DNA from 2 places in the Paenibacillus sp. FSL H3-0329 genome. Region 2 is predicted to be linked to the other one. Evidence: predicted binding sites of a transcription regulator. Region 2 holds the regulator's gene; the other holds the start of a gene.
The links. The regulator LexA, encoded in region 2, represses DNA repair genes until DNA is damaged. The targets are predictions, from matches to a motif close to CGAACATATGTTCG.
Positions count from the first base shown of each region.

Region 1: the regulator LexA is predicted to act here: its motif matches at 1,614-1,627, upstream of recA (recombinase RecA).

Region 1 covers NZ_CP150150.1:4,087,660-4,091,087, reverse strand. Annotated here, with positions in the region: gene pgsA (CDP-diacylglycerol--glycerol-3-phosphate 3-phosphatidyltransferase) at 1-1, shown strand, start outside; gene NSQ66_RS17970 (competence/damage-inducible protein A) at 110-1,396, shown strand; gene recA (recombinase RecA) at 1,696-2,760, shown strand; gene NSQ66_RS17960 (RecX family transcriptional regulator) at 2,871-3,428, shown strand, end outside.
Region 2 covers NZ_CP150150.1:3,835,556-3,838,983, reverse strand. Annotated here, with positions in the region: gene NSQ66_RS16905 (hypothetical protein) at 1-279, opposite strand, end outside; gene NSQ66_RS16900 (L,D-transpeptidase) at 432-770, opposite strand; gene lexA (transcriptional repressor LexA) at 948-1,574, opposite strand; gene NSQ66_RS16890 (LysM peptidoglycan-binding domain-containing protein) at 1,826-2,239, shown strand; gene NSQ66_RS16885 (DUF896 domain-containing protein) at 2,349-2,552, shown strand; gene NSQ66_RS16880 (hypothetical protein) at 2,608-3,129, shown strand; gene NSQ66_RS16875 (HAD family hydrolase) at 3,164-3,428, shown strand, end outside.

The sequences.
Region 1 (3,428 bases), 250 kb from region 2:
AGAATGTAAGCTGGACATACAAGGAAGGGTAATAGGTGAAGCACCTATTACCTTTTTTGAAATCTAAAAGCAGTGTACCTACATTATAACTAGGAGGCGAAAGCCAGGTATGAAAGCGGAGATTATTGCAGTAGGGACAGAGCTTTTGCTCGGTCAAATCGTGAATAGTAATGCCCAGTTTTTGTCTATAGAGCTAGCTGCCATCGGGATCGATGTATACTTTCAAACTGTTGTCGGTGATAACAGCAGCCGCCTGCAGCAAGCCATCGAGATCGCTCAGAGTCGGGCCGACGTTATTATCTTTACAGGCGGAATTGGCCCCACTGAGGATGATCTGACTAAAGACGCACTGGCTGCATCGCTAGGTAGAACGCTCCATATTGATCGTTTGGCGATGGATCATGTACAACGTTTCTTTGATGATCGTAAGATCGTTATGACCGAAAATAACCGCAAACAGGCACTTATAATTGAAGGAACTACACCGTTGCCGAATGAAATCGGTCTTGCGGTTGGGATTGCTTTTGAGCATGAGAAGAAATATTATATTGTGCTTCCAGGTCCACCTCGTGAGATGAAACCGATGTTCGTAGATAAAGCAGTACCGTGGCTACAGCAGCACGCCTTGACGAACGAAACACCGCTTTATTCAAAAATGCTCAAATTTGCCGGCATCGGAGAATCACTGCTGGAGGACAAGCTCATTGAGCTGATTCGCAGTCAGACTGATCCAACGATTGCTCCGTATGCCAAAGAGGGAGAGGTAACTGTTCGTATTTCGACAAAGGCCCCTTCTGAGCATGAAGCTACAAAAAAGCTGGAGATACTGGAACAACAAATCAAGGAGATTTTGCCGGAACATTTGTATGCGAACATTGATGTGCCGCTAGAGCAATTGATAGTGGATTGGATGGCGGATGCCGGCCTGACCTTAAGTGCGGCAGAGAGCTGCACCGGAGGTTTGCTGATGGAGAGTATAACAAATATTCCAGGCAGTGCTTCGATGTTTGCCGGCGGAATCGTCTGCTATTCAAATGACTTAAAGAAAAAGCTGCTGAATGTGCCAAGTGCTTATTTGGAGGGACCCAATGCCCCTGGAGCCGTAAGCCGAGAAGTTGCCGAGGTGTTGGCTGACCAAGTGAGAATGATTGCAGACAGCGATTTCGGCTTATCTGTTACAGGTGTAGCTGGACCGGGTTATTCTGAACGAAAGCCTGTTGGACTTGTATTTATCGGCTTGGCTGAACGGGGACGTAAGACAGAGGTTTATGAGCTTAATCTTAAAGGTACGCGGGAAAATATCCGCTTACGAACAGTTAAGGCTTTGCTGTATCGTCTCTGGCGGAGACTTGAGGAACGCAAGGTGGAGACACCTCTTGAGGGTTCAGACTTGTAATGGGAGATTAGCCCAGTTATAATAAACACATACGGAAGAACCGTGGCACTGAGATTTCTTTGCTGCGGTTTTTTGTATATTTGCAGAGATTTTGATCACGATGCTTTCTCATGATCATAAGTCGTTGATGTCCGGTGAAGTGGAGAATTTAATTAACTTCTATCTCCGGAGGGAGGCTTACAATAAAAGGGATAAATAACGCCCAAGACAAAAAAAACGAATGTATGTTCGAAAAAAGCTTGGCAAGACCTTAAAAACACGTTATTATATTACTATAAACAGTGAAGGAAGTGGTCTGATTGTCAGATCGTCGTGCAGCGCTTGATATGGCGCTTCGTCAAATAGAAAAACAATTTGGTAAAGGTTCGGTAATGAAACTGGGAGAATCCACGCATATGCAAGTGGAAGTTGTACCTAGCGGATCTTTGGCACTTGATATTGCGTTAGGTATAGGCGGACTTCCAAAGGGACGTATTATTGAAGTATACGGACCGGAATCTTCAGGTAAAACAACAGTTGCTCTTCATGCTATTGCAGAAGTGCAAAGACAAGGCGGACAAGCTGCTTTTATCGATGCCGAGCATGCGCTTGATCCGAAATATGCACGTAACTTGGGCGTAAACATCGATGAATTGCTGCTTTCTCAGCCAGATACGGGTGAACAAGCGCTGGAAATCGCCGAAGCACTTGTTCGTAGTGGAGCCGTTGACATTATTGTCGTTGACTCCGTTGCTGCTTTGGTACCTAAGGCTGAAATTGAAGGCGATATGGGTGACTCCCACGTCGGACTGCAAGCTCGTTTGATGTCTCAAGCACTTCGTAAGCTTTCTGGTGCCATTAGCAAATCGAATACGATTGCTATCTTTATCAACCAGCTTCGTGAGAAGATCGGTGTTATGTTCGGTAACCCTGAGACAACTCCGGGTGGTCGTGCATTGAAATTCTACTCCTCTGTACGTTTAGATGTACGTCGCGTAGAGAGCATCAAGATGGGCAACGATGTGGTTGGTAACCGTACTAAGATCAAGATTGTGAAGAATAAAGTAGCCCCTCCATTTAAACAGGCTGATGTTGATATCATGTATGGTGAAGGGATTTCCAAAGAGGGAAGTCTTGTAGATATCGGTACTGAAATGGATATCGTGAATAAGAGTGGTGCATGGTATTCCTACGAAGGCGAGCGTCTCGGCCAAGGTCGTGAGAATGCTAAGCAGTTTTTGAAGGAACATCAGGATATTGCCCTTATTATTGAGAATAAGATCCGTGAAGCAAGTAATTTATCCACTATTGTTGCTGCGCCGAATAATGATGAGATTGTTGCAGAGCAAGAGGAAGAAGAAAAATTGCTCCTCGAAATCGAATAGTATATTAAACAATAGGACGCCCTGTGATTGATTGTTGCAGGGTGTCTTTTCTTAACAAGTATTGAAAGTAAGACGATAACTGATCTATTGCTATGAGGTGACAAACAACTATGGTAATACAACTGGATTTTGAAGCAGAAGAACAAGATGAGCAGGTGTTATCTGATTTTCCTGAAGGAGAACTCTTAGAGATCACTAAAGTAGAACGTCAAAAGAAATCTGACCACCGTTATATCATACATTTCGGAGCATATAACATGACTGTGCACGAGGACGTCATGATTAAATATCGAATGATTACTGGTAATTCTTTTATGAAGGCTGATTTGGAAGAAATTGTTGTAGCTGATGAGCGTCAACGAGCTTATGTGGAAGGCCTCCGTTATCTTGAACGTAAACCACGCACCGCTATGGAAATGACTCGCCGTTTACGCCAGAAGGAAATAGGAGAGACTATTATTGCGGAAGTGGTGCAGCGGCTACAGCAGGAAAGATTTCTTGATGACCCTTTATATGCTAAGCAATGGGCGGAGCAACGAATAGCGAACCAGCGGAAAGGGAAGATGTGGATTCGACAAGAGCTACGTGAGAAGGGGATTGACAAAACCCTTATATCGGAAGCTTTGGAGAATATTACTCCTGAACAAGAGCTGGAGAGTGCACTCGAA
Region 2 (3,428 bases):
GAGGACAACAAAGTTATAGCTGAAATTTTTATCAGGGTGTTCTGCTCCCAAATAAGATATGTATTCGTCTACTATTACATCATCCATCAAAGATTTTAAATCAAATACATCCTCTTTGTTGGAGACGGCTGGAGAGACGATTCCCTGAATGCTGCCAAAAGAGGTGAGCAAATTCACTTTTTTTCCACTAGCTTGTTCATCATTTAAAAGTAAACCGGACAGCTTACCCAGTGCATCGACTTTAAAATCGACGAGGGTTCTAATTTTTGAGTTATTCAAAACTAAACACATCCTTTTCAATTTGCAATCCTGTTAACAATATTCGACATATAATCACCAAACTCCTAGTATGCTAATGAAAAAATACTTACTTATGTAATGACCCCCATTCTGTATATGGTGATTTGGGGGTTGTGACGTCCTCAGCGAATTCAATTCCTTATCGTTACTCGTGTTCCTATAGGGACGATAGCTGCGAGTGTTAACACATCCTCGTTGTACATCCGGATACAGCCGTGGGATACCTCTTTCCCAATGGAGGAAGGATCATTCGTTCCATGAATCCCGTAGTGTGGTTTAGACAGTCCCATCCAAAAGGCACCAAAGGGACCGCCTGGATTGGGTTGTTTGTTAATAATCGTGAATTCTCCCACTGGGGATTGGGTTAACATCTTACCAATGCCGACAGGGAAACCTCTAATCACAATATCATTGTCCAGAAGATATAACATTCGTTGGGTCAGATCTACAATAATTCGGTAATTTGGCATTATGCACAACACTCCTTTCTAATTAGGATATGAGCAGAACGCCTAAACGGTTATTCATAGAAAATGCCCATTTTAGCGAACGAGAACAAATGTTCGTTAGTGGTTGAGAAAGCAAAATACACAGAAAAAAGGCTGTTCCGCATTTGCGGAACAGCCTTTTATGGTAGGAGTGCATACTTAGTGGATATCTCGAAACAATCCGATGACTCTTCCGAGAATAGTTACGCGATTAAGGCGAAGAGGCTCATAAGCTGGATTCTCCGGCTGAAGCCGTATATGATCACGTTCCTTGTAAAAGGTCTTAACGGTTGCTTCATCTTCTTCAGTCATGGCTACAACGATATCTCCGTTGTCCGCTGTTTGTTGTTGGCGAACAATTACATAATCACCATTCATAATGCCAGCATCCACCATACTATCACCCATAACTGACAGCATAAATACTTTGTTGTCACCTACATAGTGAGTAGGAAGTGGGAAGTAGTCCTCGATATTCTCTGTAGCAGTGATAGGTACCCCGGCGGTAACTTTACCTACGACAGGAATCCGTGAGATGGTCTGGGCGAATTGGTGAACATTCTCTGAATCCTCTTGGCCTAGTAATTCTATTGCACGTGGCTTCGTTGGATCTCGACGAATAAGTCCCTTCTTCTCAAGCCGGTCCAAATGACCGTGAACTGTGGAGCTGGAAGCAAGGCCAACAGCTTCTCCAATTTCCCGGACGGAAGGTGGATAACCCTTGCTGCGGACTTCGCTTCGTATAAATTCCAGGATCGCCAGCTGGCGACTTGAAATCTTTGACATTGGAATCAACCCCATATAGTAATGTTTGGGAAAATTATAACATAGAACTACCGTTCGCACAAACATAAGTTCTAACTATTATAAATATTAATCTGCTAGAGTTAAAAAATGGTAGACAAATGATAATAAAATGTACCACTTGAGTCTCTCGAAAAAAAGAGAACAATTGTTCTGAAATAGTATTGAACAAAACACATGTTCGTGTTATTATGAATTCGAAAGTAAGAACAAGTGTTTGGAGGATGATAATTATGCTAAAATACAGTACATATCGCAGCATCTACGATAAGGCCCCAGTGGTTGAATCTTTAGGACATAATGACGTTGCCCGTAATTCCGCTAAGGTGAAAGAGATAACGGAACGTTTGCTAGGAGGGATGATTTCGTTGTTCCGTCAGGACTTCTTTATTAAGTTAATATTGATTATCGTGCTAGTATTTTCTGGCCTAACAGTAGTGGGAAATGTATTTGCAGGATCGACGACTATAATGAAGGAAGAGAAGCGGATTGTGGTTGAACGTGGAGATACACTATGGAGTATTGCCCTTAAGAATAAACCGGCTGATATGAAGACAGTTGTTTATATAGAAGGAATTAAACGTTCAAGTGGGATTAAGAGTAGTCAAATTAACGCTGGAGACATACTTACTTTACCTATTTATTAATTTTCTGAGAACATAATAGAATGACCAGTAGAGCTTGCAGGGAGTAGACCTTGACAAGCTCTTTTTCTCATGGCAGAGTTAGAATTAATTTATAGGGGGAGGGAAAGTATTGAATATTGATGAGTTGGTCGCGCGAATTAACGAATTGGCACGCAAACAGAAGAGCGTAGGCCTTAATCAAGAGGAAGTGGCGGAACGCGCCAAGCTTCGTGAAATTTACCTGGGGAATATCCGCAATAACTTCCGAGCACAATTAAATACTATTGAAGTAGTAGATAACGATGAGCATGAACAAGGTAACAAGGGGCTTTAACATTAGCTCGCTGTTCCTTTTCATAGATATTTCAGGATGACTAGGGGGAACGCACATGGCCCGTTCTTGGGAAAGAATGGTTCAACGCAACACACAGCAAATCAACAAGCAAAGAAAGAAACAAGGCAAGGATACGATTTATGCCTCTAAATCTCCTACCCAGAATGCCGAAGTCTTTAAAGGTCGCAACATTGCATTTCCGGTAGTGTTAGTGATACTTGGCACTATGTTTTGGGTAGTTGGTTCTATTGATCAGGCCAAAGGAAACGGCATGCTGGCTAATTGGTTGGGAGTAGTACTGTACTATTTGCTGGCAGCGCTATTGTTCTTCCGTCGTCCGTACTTGAAGGTGGAAAAAGCAAGACTGTCTACTATTAAATTCAATCGCGAACGCGGGCTTCCAGCTGCAGATATTGAGAAAATCACCCTTTCGCGTGGAGCTGTAGTCATTAAGCACAAAGGGAAACGTACGAAATGGATTTTCACAAGACTTATGAATCGCTATGATACTAATGCGATGAGTACACGATTAGAAGCATTTGCTAAAGCTCACAACATTGAAGTAGTTCACGAATAGAACTAGACCAGTTAAAGGGAGAGGGAGACCTGTAATGCCAATTTCTGCTGTACTATTTGACCTTGATGATACATTGCTGTGGGATGATCGGAGCGTCGAAGAAGCATTTCGTTCTGCTTGTGAAGCCGCCGGGGATACGATTGATCCACAAGAACTAGAAGTTGCAGTTCGTAAGGAAGCAAGTAGCTTGTATGAATCTTATGAGACGTTCCCATTTACAAAGATGATCGGAATTAATCCATATGAAGCACTCTGGGCTAACTTTACGGCAGGTGAACAGCCAGAATTCCGTCAATTGG